3 regions of the Kitasatospora sp. NPDC018619 genome follow, and region 1 is predicted to be linked to each of the others. Evidence: riboswitches for the same ligand, from Rfam matches in the RefSeq annotation. Region 1 holds a riboswitch; each other region holds the start of a gene.
The links. A riboswitch is a leader RNA that binds a small molecule or an ion and turns the genes downstream of it on or off. The one in region 1 is predicted to bind S-adenosylmethionine.

Region 1 (5,645 bases):
CGTTGCGACCCTTGGGGCCGAGCGTGACCTTCACTGCGTCGGCGAGCTGGTTCATGCCACGCTCAAGGCCGCGGCGAGCTTCCTCATCAAAGGCGATGATCTTGGCCATCAGAAGTGGTCCTCCGGGACACGGTCGACTGCTCGGACCAAGGGGTGCCCGCGACGGACGGCCCTGGTGCGCGGAGGTCCATTCCCCTGCCGCTCCCCGGGGGCCTCACCGACCCGGTCCGCTGTCACTCTCACACTGTGAGTGCTAACGCCAATGATTAGCACTCCGGGTGGTCGAGTGCAAGCCCAATCGGCGATCCGCGAGCCGACGCCGGGGTCCGCCGGGGAACGCCGACGGGCCCGCGCGACGCGTGTCGCACGGGCCCGTCGAGAAGCGAGTGGTCACCAGCCGAAGGGCCGCGCCGAGCTCCTGGAGCCGGAAGGGGTCAGACCGCCGCGCGGACCATGTCCGCCTGCGGGCCCTTCTGTCCCTGGGAGATCTCGAACTCGACCCGCTGGCCCTCCTCGAGGGTGCGGTAGCCGTCCATCTGGATCGCGCTGTAGTGGACGAAGACGTCCGCACCACCGTCGACCGCGATGAAGCCGTAGCCCTTCTCCGCGTTGAACCACTTGACGGTGCCCTGAGCCATTCCGAACTCCCCTAGTGCTGTGCTGGCCCTTCACGTGCCCGCAGGTCGCGGGCCCGGGTTGGTTGAAGGCCGGCCCGGGGAACCCCCCCTGGGCGCAGCCGTGCACGCCGCAACCCTCCGCACGGACCGCCGGGCGGCTTCCGGTGAGCGGGTGATTGCGTCGACCGCCGCTGAATGTATCCGGATCGACGCCCTCTGCAACAGGGCCAGCCGCCGGTAATTCCGCTCCGGCGTCAGGGGACAGGACGGGCCGAATCGGAATAATCTCGGCATTCCACGCGGGACATAGCGGACGAATTACTCAAACGTCCGCAGGAATTCTGACATCTGCCTGACATGTTTCACGCGCCGCTCCGCGCGGCCGGACACCCCCGGGCCGAGCACTGCGGGGGCCGAAAGGGAATCCCTGTTCCCAGCCGAGCCACACTCTACTCCGACTCCACCGGGAAATATTCCGGCCGGAATGCACGCGGTCGCCCGCGCATACGGGAAGCGGAATTCCGTACGCGCGGGCGACCGCGGGTTACCGGCGCCGGGCTCAGCAGCCGCCGGCGACCGCCGGGATGATCGAGATGCTGGCGCCGTCCCTGATCTCGGTCGCCAGGCCCTCGGCGAAGCGCACGTCGTCGTCGTTCACGTAGACGTTGACGAAGCGGCGCAGCTTGCCGGTGTCGTCCAGGATGCGGGCCGAGATGCCCGCGTGGTTCTTCTCCAGGTCGGCGACGACCTCGGCCAGGGTGGCACCCTCGGCGGTCACCTCGGCGGCACCGCCGGTGTAGGTGCGCAGGATGGTGGGGATGCGGACGTTGGCGCTCATGACTCTCCTTGCGGGGGCGGGGCCTATCGGGTGGTTCAGGCGGACACGAGGCCGGCGGCGCGGAACGAGTCCAGCGTCGGGCGGATGACGGCGGTCATCCCGGCGTCGGAGACGGCGTCCAGCGTCTTCAGGCCGTCGCCGGTGTTGATCGCGACGGTCTCCTTCGACGGGTCCAGTTGGCCGGTCTCGACCAGCTTCTTCAGCACGCCGACGGTCACCCCGCCCGCGGTCTCGGCGAAGATGCCCTCGGTCCGCGCCAGCAGCCGGATCGCCGCCACGACCTCGGCGTCCGTGACGTCCTCCACCGCGCCGCCGGTGCGGCGGGCGATGTCCAGCACGTACGGGCCGTCGGCCGGGTTGCCGATCGCCAGCGACTTGGCGATGGTGTCCGGCTTGACCGGCTTGATGACGTCCCGGCCGGCCTTGAACGCGGCCGACACCGGCGAGCAGCCCTCGGCCTGGGCGCCGAAGATCCGGTACGGCCGGTCCTCGACCAGCCCGAGCCTGACCAGCTCCTGGAGGCCCTTGTCGATCTTCGTCAGCTGCGAGCCCGAGGCGATCGGGATCACGATCTGCTCCGGCAGCCGCCAGCCGAGCTGCTCGCAGATCTCGTACGCCAGCGTCTTCGAGCCCTCGCCGTAGTACGGCCGCAGGTTCACGTTGACGAAGCCCCAGCCCTCGCCGGCCGGGTCGCCGATCAGCTCCGAGCAGAAGCGGTTCACGTCGTCGTAGTTGCCCTCGATGCCGACCAGCTCGCCGCCGTACACCCCGGCCATGACGACCTTGCCCTGCTCCAGGTCGTGCGGGATGAACACGCAGGACCGGAACCCCGCGCGGGCCGCCGCCGCTCCCACCGCGCCGGCCAGGTTGCCGGTGGAGGAGCAGGACAGCGTGGTGTAGCCGAACGCCCGGGCCGCCTCGATCGCGCAGGCGACCACCCGGTCCTTGAACGAGTGGGTCGGGTTCCCGGAGTCGTCCTTGACGTGCAGCCGGGCGGTGAACCCGAGCTCCCGGCCCAGGTTGTCCGCCTTCACCAGCGGGGTCCACCCGGGGTTCAGGTTCGGCTTGGACGCGACGTCGGCCGGCACCGGCAGCAGCGGCGCGTACCGCCAGATGGAGGCCGGACCGGCCTCGATCCGCCGGCGCAGCTCCTCGGCGCCCTCGCTGCCGAACTCGTAGGCGATCTCCAGCGGGCCGAAGCACTCCAGGCAGGCGAAGCTGGGGCCGAGCGGGAAGCGGGTACCGCACTCGCGACAGGACAGCGCGGCGGCCGGGCCGAGGTCGACGGAAACGGGTGTGGCGGTGTCGATAGCCATGATGGCGAGGCCTCTCTCCTCATCTTCCCCGTGGCGCGGTCGCGACACGGGCCGGAATTGGCACCTGTCCCGCCGGGGCCTGTCGTCGACAGCCGCGCGAGAAGGTTGCCGGGACGTCAACGGGCCGTTCCCTCAGTCCCTCTGGATGAGCTTGTGAAATTGTGGTGGTGCGCAACGGAGACCCCGGCGTGCAAAGGTCCGACCGCTGTACGAAGACTGTATCCGAAGGCGTCAACCCTGAACGGGACCGTCCGCCACGCGAGATGGCCCGTCCCACCGACCTCGCCGAGGAGACCTCCGTGCCCGCCGAACCGACCCCCGAGCTCCTCCCGCAGGCGGCGTCCTGGCTGCGCCGCCGCTCCTGGAGCGCGGCCGACCGGCCGGTGCGCACCCTCCTCGCCGCCAAGGAGCGCACCGGCCGCACGGTCAGCGTGGTCCTCCCCGCCCTGGACGAGGAGGCCACCGTCGGCGACATCGTCCGCACCGTCCGCCGCGAGCTGATGGACCGCCTCCCGCTCGTCGACGAACTCGTCGTCGTCGACTCCGGCTCCACCGACGCCACCGCCGCCGTCGCCGCCGGGGCCGGCGCCCGGGTGGAGCACCGCGACCTGATCCTCCCCCGGCTGCCCGCCGTGCCCGGCAAGGGCGAGGTGCTCTGGCGCTCGCTGCTCGTCACCCGCGGCGACATCGTCTGCTTCGTCGACGCCGACCTGCGCGAGTTCGACCCGGCCTTCGTCTCCGGGATCGTCGGCCCGCTGCTCACCGACGAGTCCATCCAACTGGTCAAGGCCATGTACGACCGCCCGCTGGAGTCCGACGGCGCCGTGCTGCCGGCCGGCGGCGGCCGGGTCACCGAACTCGTCGCCCGCCCCCTGCTCAACCTCCACTGGCCCGAGCTGGCCGGCTTCGTCCAGCCCCTCGGCGGCGAGTACGCGGCCCGCCGCTCACTGCTCGAACGGCTGCCCTTCCCCACCGGCTACGGCGTCGAGCTCGGCCTGCTGGTCGACGCCCTGGAACTGGTCGGCCTGGACGCCCTGGCCCAGGTGGACGTCGGGGTCCGGCACCACCGCCACCAGGACGGCCAGGCGCTCGGCCGGATGGCCGCCACCATCTACCGGACGGCCCTGGAGCGCCTCGACCGCACCCACCGGCTCAAGGCCTCCGCCGACCTCGTCCACCCCCACCTCACCCAGTTCACCCGCGACCCGCGGACCCGCGCCTTCACCGCCCACACCCACCCGGTGACCGCCCTCGAACGCCCCCCGATGCACACCGTCCCCGAATACGCGACCCGCCACTGAGAGGCCCGGACGGGGTTTGCCACCCCGGGCCCCCGGCAACATCCCAACCATGGGCGATCACACGACCAACCGTTCGAGCGCGACCGGCACCGCCCCCGTCCTGGTGGCATCCAACCGGGGACCGGTGTCCTTCAGCACCACCGCGGACGGCACGCTGACCATGCGGCGCGGGGGCGGCGGCCTGGTCTCCGGCCTGTCCGCCATCGAGGACCCGAACGCCGTCTGGGTCTGCGCCGCCCTCGGCGACGCCGACCGCAGAGCGGCCGCCGAGGCCCCGCACGGCCGCCTCGACCTGGCCGGCCACGAGGTCGGCGGCCAGGCCGTGCGCATGCTGGACATCGACCCGCAAACCTTCGCCCGCGCCTACAACGGCGTCGCCAACTCCACCCTCTGGTTCGTCCACCACCTGCTCTACGCGACGCCCACCGCCCCCTCCTTCGACGCGGACTTCCGCACCGAGTGGGCCGCCTACCGGGCCTACAACGAGGCCTTCGCCGAGGCCCTCGCCGCCGAGGCGGCCCCGGACGCCGCCGTCCTCGTCCAGGACTACCACCTCTCGCTGGCCCCGGCCCTGCTCCGCGAGGCCCGCCCCGACCTGCGGATCGGCCACTTCTCGCACACCCCCTGGGCCCCGCCCGAGTACTACCGGCTGCTGCCCGACGACGTCGCCGAGGCCGTCCTCACCGGCATCCTCGGCGCCGACCGGGCCGGCTTCCTCACCGAGCGCTGGGCCCGCGCCTTCGCCGACTGCTGCGCGTCCGTCCTCGGTGCGACCGTCGACCACGAGGCGCTCACCGTCACCCACCGCGGCCGCACCACCGCCCTCGGCGTCCACGCCCTCGGCGCCGACGCCGACTTCCTGCGCGAGCGCGCCCACCGCCCCGACGTCGACGAACGCCTCGCCGCCCTCCGCGCGGCCGTCGGCGACCGGCGCACCATCGTCCGGGTCGACCGCACCGAGCTGAGCAAGAACATCGTCCGCGGCCTCCAGGCCTACCGGCACCTGCTCCGCACCCGCCCCGAGTGGCACGACCGGGTGGTGCACATCGCCTTCGCCTACCCCTCCCGCACCGACCTCGCCGAGTACCGGAACTACACCGCCGCCGTCCAGGACCTGGCCGCCGCCATCAACGCCGAGTTCGCCACCGCCACCTGGCAGCCGCTGATCCTGCACGTCGACGACGACTTCCCGCGCTCCCTGGCCGCCTACCGCCTCGCCGACGTGGCGCTCGTCAACCCGATCCGGGACGGCATGAACCTGGTCGCCAAGGAGGTCCCGGTGGTCTCCGACCACGGCTGCGCCCTGGTCCTCTCCCGCGAGGCGGGCGCCCACGCGGAGCTCGCGGACGACGCCCTCAGCGTCAACCCGTACGACGTCATCGCCACCGCCGACGCGCTCCACGCCGGCCTGGCCATGAGCCGGGAGGAGCGCGCCGACCGCACCAAGCGCCTCGCCGCCGCGGCCACCGCCCTCCCCCCGCAGCAGTGGTTCCTGGACCAGCTCAACGCCCTGTGAGCTCGTCCCCGAGCGCCGTCAGCAGCTCCACCACGCCCTCCGGCCCGCCCACGACCA
Region 2 (5,645 bases), on a different contig from region 1:
ACGCCGAGCTGGCAGGTGAGCGATGAGAGCACCAGGATCGTGGTGTTGACCGAGGAGAAGGGCACGTTGAGGGCGTGGGCCTTCTCGGTCCAGAACTCCGGCCCCTTGACGGAGCGGAGCGTGAAGTACATCGCGAAGAGGGCCGCGAAGAACATCAACTCGGAACTGAGCCAGACGATCGTTCCGACGCTGACCATGTTCGGCCGGTTGACCGATCCGTGCGCGTGCCCGGTTTCTACTGCTGTTGCTGTCGCCACGACGGACATTATGTCGGTCCCTTATTCCGTCTTCACGTCGGGGGGTGTCCCTCGGAGTGTCCGGTGCGTGCGGTATGCCCGCTTGGGCGGCGGCGGGGTGCCCGGGCGGGGGCTGAGCAGCGGCGTGTCCCTTTTCTGATGGTTCCTCGGGGCAGCCTACGACCCGGTTGCCCGGCGCGTCGGTGCACGGTCGGAGCAGCGGCGCGGGATAGGGGAGCGGGCCCCGGGGCGGCCGTACGGGTGGACCGGGCGGGCGGGGGTGACGGGCCGTCCTCCGGGTGGGTGAGCCCGGGGCGGGGCCGGCCGGGAAGGAACGTGCGCGAGGGGGGCTCGGCGGCGGGTGATCCGGAGTAGCATCCGGATCAGGCGAACGTGGTCCGGATCACACTTGAGGGAGCAGGGTCCATGGCGTACACGACCGACGAGACGCTCACCGTCCTCGTCTACAGCGACGACCGCAACACCCGCGAGCAGGTGCTGACGGCGCTCGGCCGCCGGCCCGCCGAGGACCTTCCGGAACTGTCCTACCTGGAGTGCGCGACCACCCCCGCGGTGCTCAGGGCGCTGGAGAAGGGGGGAGTGGACCTCTGCGTGCTGGACGGCGAGGCCGTTCCGGCCGGCGGGCTGGGCCTCGGGCGCCAGCTCAAGGACGAGATCTACGGCTGCCCGCCGGTGCTGGTGCTGATCGGCCGGCCGCAGGACTCCTGGCTCGCCGCCTGGAGCCGGGCGGACGCCGCCATCTCCCACCCGGTGGAGCCGGTGGCGCTGGCCGGGGCGGTCGCCACCCTGCTGCGGGCGCGGCTGGCGAAGCGGACTCCGGCCGTCCGCTGAGCCCCGCCCCGGGCAACCGGAAGAGGGGGGTCGTGGCGAGAGCTTCGCTCGATAGGCTGGCTCCTGTCCGTACGGGCGTCCCCCTGGGCGGGGAACCGACAACAGCTGGAGTCAGCCATGGTGAACGTGAACCCTGCGAACGGCGGTAGCGACCCCGCGCAGGTGGTCCGCACCTGGCCGGACCTCCTGGCGGCGCTGCTGGAGGGGGAGGACCTCGACCGCGCGTCCACCGCGTGGGCGATGGACCGGATCATGAGCGGCGAGGCCTCGCCCGCGCAGGTGGCCGGGTTCATGGTCGCGCTGCGGGCCAAGGGCGAGTCGGTCGAGGAGATCGGCGGTCTGGTCGACGCGATGTACGCGCACGCCGAGCCGCTGGAGATCCCCGGCCCGGCGGTGGACATCGTCGGCACCGGCGGCGACCGGGCGAAGACCGTCAACATCTCCACGATGTCGGCGATCGTCGCGGCGGCCGCCGGCGCCAAGGTGGTCAAGCACGGCAACCGGTCGGCCTCCTCGACCAGCGGCTCCTCGGACGTGCTGGAGAAGCTCGGGGTGGCGCTGGACCTCTCCTCGCGGCGGGTCGCCGAGGTGGCCGAGGAGGTCGGGCTCACCTTCTGCTTCGCGGCGAGGTTCCACCCCTCGATGCGGCACGCCGCCACCGCGCGGCGCGACCTCGGCGTACCGACCTCCTTCAACATCCTCGGCCCGCTGACCAACCCCGCGAAGGTCTCCGCGCACGCCATCGGCTGCTTCGACACCCGGCTGGCCGGGCTGATCGCCGGGGTGCTCGCCGAGCGGGGCTCCACGGCGCTGGTCTTCCGCGGCGACGACGGGCTGGACGAGCTGACCATCACCACCACCTCGCAGGTCTGGCTGGTGCGCGACGGGGTGGTCACCGAGACCGCCTTCGATCCGCGGGACGTGGGCATCGAGCTGGTCGGCATCGAGGCGCTGCGCGGGGCGGACGCCTCGTACAACGCCGAGGTCGCCCGGCGGCTGCTGGCCGGGGAGCACGGGCCGGTCCGGGACGCCGTCCTGCTGAACACGGCGGCGGCGCTGGTCGCGCTGGACCTGGGCGACGCGCCGCTGACCGGGCAGCTGGCGGCCGGCATGGAGCGGGCCGCGAAGGCGATCGACTCCGGTGCCGCGCAGGATCTGCTGCGGCGCTGGTCGGAGGCCACCAGCCGCCTCTGAGGCGGTAGTTGGGGAGCCCGTGCCGGTGCGCCGGCACGGGCTCCGGTGCTGTCCGGATGCCGGACGCCCGTTTGACCGCCCGACGGGCGCGGCCTAGAGTCTTCGCCAGGTCATGAGTGACAGCGCCAAGCCCCAGCTGGCTGTCCGGCAACCCTCCGTCCGTGGCGGGGTGCCCTGGGTGAGGACCGGGTCGCCACGGCAAACCGTCCGTGCGGCAAGCGCGGACACCGGCGACGAGCACTCCCCGGGTCCCTGACCCCAGAAGGAGTGCATCCCCATGTCGTCCCTCACCACCGAAACCCTCGCCCCGCTCGCCGTCCTCGGCGCCGACGTCCAGGTCCCGCTCGCCAGCGGTGAGAAGGTCGGCTACGCGGCGCTCGACTACGCGGCCAGCTCGCCGGCGCTCCAGCGGGTGTGGGACGACGTCGCCGCCTACGCGCCGTACTACGGCAGCGTCCACCGCGGTGCCGGGTACCTCTCGCAGCTGTCCACCGACCTGTTCGAGCAGAGCCGCCGCACCGTCGCCGAGTTCCTCGACCTGCGCGAGGGCGACCAGGTGGTCTTCACCCGGGCCACCACCGACTCGCTCAACCTGCTCGCCTCGGCCGTCCCGGCCGGCACCCGGGTCTTCGCCTTCGAGACCGAGCACCACGCCTCGCTGCTGCCCTGGGCGCACGCCGGACTGGCCGTCACCTACCTGCGGGCGCCGCGCTCGCGGGCCGAGGCGGTGGCCGCGCTGGACGCCGCCCTCGCCGACGCGCCCGAGGGCCCCAAGCTGCTCTGCGTCACCGGCGCCTCCAACGTGACCGGCGAGCTGTGGCCGGTCGCGGAGCTGACCGCGGCCGCCCACCGGCACGGCGCCCGGGTGGTGCTGGACGCGGCCCAGCTGGCGCCGCACCACCGGGTCTCGGTGCGCGAGCTGGACGTCGACTGGATCGCCTTCTCCGGCCACAAGATCTACGCGCCGTTCGGCGCCGGGGTGCTGGCCGGCCGGGCGGACTGGCTGGACGCGGCCGCGCCGTACCTGGCCGGCGGCGGGGCGACCCGCACGGTGGCCCGGGAGACCGACGGCTCGGTGGCCGTCCAGTGGCACACCGGCCCGGCCCGGCACGAGGCCGGCTCGCCGAACGTCATCGGCGCCTACGCGATCGCCTCGGCCTGTCGGGCGCTGACCGAGGCCGGCTTCGACGCGCTGGAGGCCCGCGAGCAGCAGCTGATCGACCGGCTGACGGCCGGGCTGGCCGGGATCCCGCAGGTCAAGGTGCTCAACCTGTTCGGTGAGGGCTCCGCCCGGGTCGGCGTGCTCTCCTTCGTCGTCCAGGGCTGGAACAGCTCGCACTTCTCGGCCGCGCTGTCGGCCGAGTACGGGATCGGGGTGCGCGACGGGCTGTTCTGCGCGCACCCGCTGGTGCGCACGCTGCTCGGGGACGAGGACGTCGCCCCGTCCGAGTGCGGGGCGCCCGAGCCCTCGCTGCCGGGCGAGCGCAGCCTGAACGCGATCCGGGTGAGCTTCGGCGCCGGGACGCCGGACGAGCACGTCGACCGCTTCCTGACCGCCGTCCGGGAGCTGGTCACGCAGGGCGCCTCCTGGAACTACCGCAACGAGGGCGGGCGCTGCGTCGCGGACACCAGGCGCGAGGGCTGACGGCTACTCGTCCAGGCCGAGGGCGAAGGCGGCTTCCAGGTCGTGCTGGGAGTAGGTGCGGAAGGCGATCTGGGTCTCGGTGTCGGCCACGCCCGGGACCTTGTTGAGCCGGCCCGGGATGACCTCGGCCAGGTCGTCGTGGCGTCGCACCCGCACCATCGCCACCAGGTTGTAGCCCCCCGTCACCGAGTAGACCTCGCTCACGCCGTCGATGGCGGCGATGGACTCGGCGATCTCCGGGATGCGGTCGACACTGGTCTTGATCAGGACGATGGCGGTGATCACAGTTCGGGCTCCTTTGTGGGGTGCCGCCAGCGTATCGGGCGTCGGCCCGGTCGTCTCGGGGGGTGGCGGACCACGGTGCAGGCGTAGAGGAACCCGGCCGAGAAGCCGATCACGTGGACCAGGTACGCCACCCCGGGACCGGCCGTGTGCACCGACCACCACTGGAGGGCGAACCAGAGGCCGAGCACCAGCCAGGCGGGGAAGCGCAGCGGCAGGAAGAGCAGCAGCGGGACGAGGGTGGTCACCCTGGCCCGGGGGTGCAGGCGCAGGTAGGCGCCGAGGGCCGCGGCGATCGCCCCGGAGGCCCCGATGAGCACCCGCGTGGAGTCCGGCGAGTGCGCCTCGGCGAGCGCGAAGCCGTAGGTGCTCAGGCTGCCGGCGGCCAGGTAGAAGACGGCGTACCGGGCCCGGCCCAGCCGCCGTTCGACGGTGGGGCCGAAGACCTGGAGGAAGAGCAGGTTCCCCAGCAGGTGCAGCCAGCCGGCGTGGACGAACAGCCCGGTGAGGACGGACAGCGCCGGGTGCTTGCCCGGGGTCGGGGCGGCCGGGCAGCCGGGGACCGGGTCGGGGGCCTCGGCCAGCTGCCCGGCGGTCAGCGGGCGTCCGGCCAGCACCTCGGCCGGGACGGCGCCCCAGCGCTGCTCGTAGCGCTGCTCCGCGCAGACCCGCGCCCGGCCGCTGCCGTACAGCGGGTTGAGCCCGGCGGCGGGGCCGAGCAGGAAGACCAGCGTGTTCAGCGCGATCAGGGCGTAGCTGACCGCGGGGACGGCCGCCGCCGGGCGGCCGTCCCGGGCGGCGGTGTGGTCGGGGGCCGCGAGTGCCATGCCGCCAAGCATCCCTCCGGGCGGCGCGGGTGACACGGCGGTTTACGGCAGGTGGACTAGGGCCTGTGTTGTGGCGACCGGTGGTCGCGACGGTTGCCCCAGGCAATAGGCTTGGGGCGGGCATTCCCGCCTCCCGCCGCCGACGCCGGGGCTCCGGGGGGAGCGCCTGCCCCCGCAGGGACCACCCGAGAGGACCCCCGATGACCGTCCCCGCCCTGACCGCCGAGACGCGCTGGCGCTGCACCCTGTGCGGCAACCTCACCCGCTTCGACGTGACCCGCACCGCGCGGGTCACCGAGTTCCTGCACTTCGACCTGGCCGGCGAGTCGAAGGTCGAGGAGACCGAGGTGCTCAGCGAGACCGTCGAGTCGGTGCGCTGCCGCTGGTGCAACGCGGTGGACCAGGTCGAGCTGGTGGCCCGTCCGGGCGCCCAGGGGGCGCAGGCCCCCGCCGAGCAGGGCTGATCCCCGCCGCCGCGGCGGGTGGGCGCACGGCGCGCCCGCCCGCGCCGCACGGGACAATACAGAACAAGACGCACGGAGCGTGACGAACAGGGGGCGGTCGCGGCCGTGCCCCGCTGGACCAGGATCGGAGCCGAGGACGTGGTGG
Region 3 (5,645 bases), on a different contig from region 1:
CCGTTGGCGCCCTCCGGCGGCACCGGCTGTTCGATGTACTGGGCCTGGCCGCCCTCGCGCCAGGGCGGCACCACGCAGTGCCGGGCGACCTGGTTGGCGGCGGCGCTGCCGTGGTCGGAGCGCACCACGTGCAGGCACACGTCGAGGCCGGAGGCGGCGCCCGCCGAGGTGAGGATGTCGCCGTCGTCGACGAACAGCACGTCGGCGTCCAGGGCGACCTTCGGGAACATCCGGCGGAAGGCCGGTGCCAGCGCCCAGTGGGTGGTGGCGGGGCGCCCGTCGAGCAGACCCGCGGCCGCGAGGGCGAACGCGCCGGTGCAGATGGAGACGATCCGGGTGCCGGGGCGGATCCGGGCGAGGGCCGCGCGCTCCGCTTCCGGCAGGCGGGCGGTGACGCGGTGCAGGGCGTACGGCGGGATGACCACCGTGTCGGCGGTGTCCAGCGCCTCCGGCCCGTGCCCGACGGTGATCGTGAAGTCGGCGTCGGTCGCCACCGTCCGGTCCTGCGTGGCGGCGCAGGTCACCACCCGGTACGCCCCCGGGACGCCGGGGAAGACCCGGTTGGGAATGCCCAGTTCGAAGGGGTAGACGCCGTCGAGGGCGAGGACGACCACGCGGTGCGGCGGCGAGTCGCGCAGGACGAGGGGCTCCGTGACAGCCATGGCATGATCCTATCGTTCTTTGGCAATCTTGCCATTTCGCAGGTCAGGGCCCCGGCCGCAGGCTTGGTCCATGACCACGAACACCACCCAGGCCACGATGCGGGCCGTCACCCAGACCACCCTCGGCGGCCCCGGGGTCCTCCACGAGGCGCAGGTCGAGCGGCCGGTGCCGGGCGTCGGCCAGGTCCTCGTCGCCGTCCACGCCGCCGGCCTCAACCCCACCGACTGGAAGCACCGCGCGCACGGCCTCTTCCTCGGGCAGCCCCCGTTCACCCTCGGCTGGGACGTCTCCGGCACGGTCGAGGCGGTCGGCCTCGGCGTCTCGCTGCTCGCCCCCGGTGACGAGGTCTTCGGCATGCTGCCCTACCCGTACGGCGTCGGCTCGCACGCCGAGTACGTCACCGGGCCCGCCCGGGCCTTCGTGCCCAAACCGGCCGCGCTGAGCCACACCGAGGCGGGCGCGCTCCCGCTGGTGGCGCTCACCGCCTGGCAGGCCCTGGTCGACACCGCGCGGCTGGAGCCCGGGCAGCGCGTCCTGGTGCACGCGGCGGCCGGCGGCGTGGGGCACGTCGCGGTGCAGATCGCCAAGGCCCGCGGCGCGTACGTGATCGGCACCGCCTCCGCCGCCAAGCACGACTTCGTCCGCGGGCTGGGCGCGGACGAGGTGATCGACTACCGCACCGCCGACTTCGTGCGGGAGGCCCGCGACGTCGACGTGGTCCTCGACCCGCTCGGCGGCCGGGACCGGCTGCGCTCGCTGGAGACCCTCAGGCCCGGCGGCATCCTGGTCTCGATCATCCCCCAGGGCCTCGAAGGCCTGGCCGAGCGCGCCGCCGAGCTGGGCGTCACCGCGAAGGCCCTGCTGGTCGAGCACGACCAGCAGGGGATGGCGGAGATCGCCGCCCTGGCCGCGGCCGGGCGGCTGCGCGCGCACGTCTCCGGGAGCTACCCGCTCGCGGAGGCGGCCCGGGCGCACGCGGAGGGCGACACGGGCCGGGTCACGGGCAAGCTGGTGCTCACCGTCCGGCCGTAGCGTCGACCGGGGACCGGCCGACGGGTCGCGGGCGCCGGAGCGACGGGTCGCGGGCGCCTCCCGGACGGGTCGCGGGCGCCGGAGCGAGGGGCCCTGGTCCGGACCCTGGGGCGCGCGGAGGTGCGTCCCAGAGCCCGGACCAGGGGGCTTGCGGGGTGGGCCCCCGTCAGGGGTGGCGCAGGGCCTCGGTCAGCCGGTGCGCCGCCTCCACCACGGCCTGGGAGAGGTGCGCGCCCGGGTGGCGGCTGAGCCGCTCGATCGGGCCGGAGACGGTGACGGCGGCCACCACCCGGTTGGCCTGGCCGCGGACGGGCGCGGAGACGGAGGCGACGCCGAGTTCGCGCTCGCCGACGGACTGCGCCCAGCCCCGGCGCCGGACGCCGCTGAGCGCGGTGGCGGTGAAGCGGGCGCCCTGGAGGCCGCGGTGCAGGCGCTCCGGCTCCTCCCAGGCGAGCAGGACCTGGGCCGCGGCGCCGACCTTCATCGGCAGGGTGACCCCGACCGGGACGGTGTCGCGCAGCCCGGACAGGCGCTCGGCGGCGGCCACGCAGATCCGCACCTCGCCCTGCCGCCGGTAGAGCTGGGCGCTCTCCCCGGTGGCGTCCCGCAGCTGGGCGAGGACCGAGCCGGCCGCGGCCAGCAGCCGGTCCTCGCCGGCGGCCGCCGAGAGCTCGCCGAGCCGGGGGCCGAGCACGAACCGGCCCTGGAGGTCCCGGCTGACCAGGCGGTGGTGTTCCAGGGCGACGGCCAGCCGGTGCGCGGTGGGCCGCGCCATGCCGGTGGCGGCGACCAGGCCGCCCAGCGTGGTGGGCCCGGCCTCCAGGGTGCCGAGGATCGAGGTGACCTTGTCGAGCACGCCGACGCCGCTCGTGTTCTCCATGGGGGGTACTCCAGTCTCGGGGCCGGAGCAGCGGGCACCCGCTCGCTGCTCACGGCGGCTCCTGGCGGGGAGCCGTGGGGGTGGTCAGCGAGGACGGGCCGGAGAAGTCGGCCGATGGCCTGCGCCGGGCACGAGACGGGTACGCGGAAGGACCGGGGTGGGAAGCGCCCGGACGAAGGACAGCACAGAGAGCACCGTGTCTCCTCATCTTTCCCGCGCCACAGTGGCGGCAGGCCGGAGTTGGCACTGATCCCGGACGGCACGGCGCGTACTTCGGACGCCGGGTCGAACGGGGAGTTGCCGGGGCTTCGTAGGGCCGGTCCCTCCACCCCTCTGGATGATTCGCCAGGAACGATACAAGACTCCCCGGGCCGGTCGGCAAGCCCCCCTCCGCTCCCGGTCCCGTGCCCGGGAGCTCCCGGCTCCGTCCACGGCCCTCCCCCGGGCGTCACCGACCGGCTCCGCCGCGGGGGCGGAGCCGGTCACGCGCTCCCGGTCAGGCGTCCTTCGTGGCGGGTTCGACCCGTCCGACGCACAGCGCCCAGACGACCAGGGCGTCGATCGCGATCAGCACGATGGCCCAGGCCGGGTAGTAGGGCAGCCAGAGGAAGTTGGCGATCATCCCCAGCCCGGCGACGACGAGGCCGACCGCGCGGGCCCACACGGCGCCGCTGAACACGGCCACGCCCGTCAGGACGATGAAGGCCCCGAGGACGACGTGGATCCACCCCCACCCCGCGGTGTCCATCGAGTACACGTAGTTGCGGGTGGCGACGACGAGGTCGTCCTCGGCGATCGCGGAGATCCCCTCGGTGATCGCCATGAGTCCGCCGGTGATCAGCATGACCCCGGCGAAGACGGTCCATCCGGACGCGTAGGGGTGCCGCTGGGGCTGGCGGATCTGGCTGCTGCCGACTCCACTGACACTGCTGGTCATGACGGTGACTCCTTCGGTGGCGACCGCCCCCGGGCTGCGGGAGGCGGGTGGTCGGGCCCGCCTGGCGACCGCCTGGGAGGCTCGGCTCGCGGAGGGCCCCGGACCGGAAGTCCTACGTTCACGGTAGGTCCGGATGCCCGTCCTGTCGTGGGACGGCCGTGGGGCGATCGCGGGGCGGAGGTGGGGCGGACGGCCCCGGCCGGCCCGGCACCGCCGCGCGGGGGCATCCCCGCCCGCTTGACCTTGTCACCGTGTCAAGCCCTTCAGTGGGGCCCAGGAGGTGGTCCCGATGACCAGGTCGGAGCAGGAGACGGACACGCTGCGGGCGCTGCGCGCGCTGGAGCACGAGGACCCGTCGGTGCGGCTGAGGGCGGCGATGGCCGTCGGCGCGAGCCCGCACCCGGGGTTCGTCGGCGGGCTCGTCGAGCGGTGCGCGGTGGAGCCCGAGTTCTCCGTGCGCGAGATGCTCACCTGGGCGCTCACCCGGCACGAGGCGGCCCGGACGGTACCGCTGCTGCTCGACGAGGTCCGCGCGGAGCGCGCCCAGGCCCGCAGCCAGGCCCTGCACACCCTGTCCAAGATCGGGGACCGGCGGGCCTGGCCGGCGATCACGCCCGCGCTGCTGGCCGACCCCGACGACGAGGTGGCCCGCAGCGCTTGGCGGGCCGCGGTCGTGCTCGTCCCCGAGGACGGGCGGCACGCGCTGGCCGTAGTGTTGGCCACCCAGCTCGGACGCGGCCCACGGGAGACGCGGCTGAGCCTCAGCCGGGCGCTGGTCGCGCTCGGCGAGGAGGTGCTGCCGGTGCTCGCCGCGGCGGCGACGGACCCCGACCCCGGGGTGCGCGCCCACGCGCTCGCCACCGAGCGGCTGTGGCGCGAGCCGGACGCCGGGTTCGAGCTCGCGATCGAGGAGGCGAAGCGGACGGCGGTCCTCGGCGGGGGCGGCCGGGAGGGGCGGTAGGCAGTGCTGATCGGCGACGTCGCCCGGCGGTCGGGGGTCAGCGCCCGCATGCTCCGGCACTACGAGTCGCTCGGGCTGGTGCGGCCGACCGGACGAACCGGCTCCGGCTACCGCCGGTACTCGGACGAGGACATCCGGCGGATCTTCCACATCGAGAGCCTGCGGTCGCTGGGCCTGTCGCTGCGCGACGTCGGCCGGGCCCTCGACGACCCCGGCTTCGCGCCCGCCGGGCTCGTGGACGACCTGATCCGGCGCACCCGCGAACGCATCGCCGCCGAGACGGAGCTGCTCACCCGGCTGCGGCGGATCGACGCCGCCGAGCCCGCCGGCTGGGAGGAGGTCCTCCAGGTCGTCGCGCTGCTCCAGGCGCTGGAGTCCAAGAGCCCGGGGGCGCGGCAGCGCGCCGCGCTGTCGGCGGGCGAGGACGGGGCGGTGCCGGTGGAGGCGCTGGTCCAGGCCGTGCTGGACGAGTCCGACCCGGTCGTCGCCGGGGCGCTGCGCTGGGCCCTGGCGCAGTCCGGCGCGGACGGGACGGCCCTGCTCGCGGAGGGCCTGCGGTCGCCCTCGGCCGCGGTGCGCGAACGCGCCGTCCGCGCCCTCGCCGAGCTGCCGGACGCGGCCGCCACCGCCCGGCTGCGCGACGCCCTCGACAGCGCCGACACCCTGGTCCGCCGCCAGGCCGCCCTGGCGCTCGGGGCCCGCGGCGTGGCGGAGGCCGTCCCGGCGCTGCTCGACACGGTCGTCGGGGCGGCGAACGACGCCGACGCGGCCGACGCGCTCGGCGCGCTGGCGGGCGACCCGGCGGTGGCGGAGCGGATCGCCGCCGGGCTGGTCTCCCGACTGGCCCGCGACGGTGTCGGGCCGGACGCCCGCCGACGGCTCACCCAGGCGCTCGCCGGCGTCCCCGGCAGCACGGCGACCCGCGCCCTCGAAGAGCTCGCCCGGGACGGGGACCGTGCGGTCGCGCTGACCGCGACGTACGTTCTCAGGCTGCGCGCGGAGCGGTAGCGGGGCGGGCGGGCGTGGGCAGGCGCGGGCAGGGCTGACCGGGGGACGGGGACGGGTGGGCGGCGTGGCGGGAGCGGGGCGGTTCGGGCGGCAGCGGCGGCTGTTCCTCTCGGTGGCGGTCGACACCTTCGGCTCCGGCGTCTTCCTGCCGCTGTCGCTGCTGT

Region 2: linked by a shared signal. The riboswitch ahead of ACH5AR_RS14720 (aminotransferase class V-fold PLP-dependent enzyme) and the one ahead of thrC (threonine synthase) in region 1 are both predicted to bind S-adenosylmethionine.
Region 3: linked by a shared signal. The riboswitch ahead of ACH5AR_RS03625 (IclR family transcriptional regulator) and the one ahead of thrC (threonine synthase) in region 1 are both predicted to bind S-adenosylmethionine.

The regions. Positions count from the first base shown of each region.
Region 1 is NZ_JBISAI010000023.1:70,122-75,766, reverse strand. Features, by position in the region: gene groL (chaperonin GroEL) at 1-109, opposite strand, end outside; gene ACH5AR_RS29065 (cold-shock protein) at 435-638, opposite strand; gene ACH5AR_RS29060 (MoaD/ThiS family protein) at 1,177-1,455, opposite strand; gene thrC (threonine synthase) at 1,491-2,771, opposite strand; SAM riboswitch class I at 2,788-2,923, opposite strand; gene ACH5AR_RS29050 (glucosyl-3-phosphoglycerate synthase) at 3,035-4,072, shown strand; gene ACH5AR_RS29045 (trehalose-6-phosphate synthase) at 4,122-5,588, shown strand; gene otsB (trehalose-phosphatase) at 5,575-5,645, opposite strand, start outside.
Region 2 is NZ_JBISAI010000008.1:107,100-112,744, forward strand. Features, by position in the region: gene ACH5AR_RS14705 (heme-copper oxidase subunit III) at 1-266, opposite strand, end outside; gene ACH5AR_RS14710 (hypothetical protein) at 663-1,088, shown strand; gene trpD (anthranilate phosphoribosyltransferase) at 1,206-2,282, shown strand; SAM riboswitch class IV at 2,391-2,509, shown strand; gene ACH5AR_RS14720 (aminotransferase class V-fold PLP-dependent enzyme) at 2,560-3,927, shown strand; gene ACH5AR_RS14725 (Lrp/AsnC family transcriptional regulator) at 3,931-4,212, opposite strand; gene ACH5AR_RS14730 (rhomboid family intramembrane serine protease) at 4,209-5,036, opposite strand; gene ACH5AR_RS14735 (hypothetical protein) at 5,237-5,500, shown strand; gene ACH5AR_RS14740 (NYN domain-containing protein) at 5,642-5,645, shown strand, end outside.
Region 3 is NZ_JBISAI010000002.1:242,600-248,244, reverse strand. Features, by position in the region: gene ACH5AR_RS03635 (GlxA family transcriptional regulator) at 1-662, opposite strand, end outside; gene ACH5AR_RS03630 (NADP-dependent oxidoreductase) at 733-1,695, shown strand; gene ACH5AR_RS03625 (IclR family transcriptional regulator) at 1,862-2,575, opposite strand; SAM riboswitch class I at 2,777-2,919, opposite strand; gene ACH5AR_RS03620 (hypothetical protein) at 3,072-3,512, opposite strand; gene ACH5AR_RS03615 (HEAT repeat domain-containing protein) at 3,802-4,473, shown strand; gene ACH5AR_RS03610 (HEAT repeat domain-containing protein) at 4,477-5,481, shown strand; gene ACH5AR_RS03605 (MFS transporter) at 5,546-5,645, shown strand, end outside.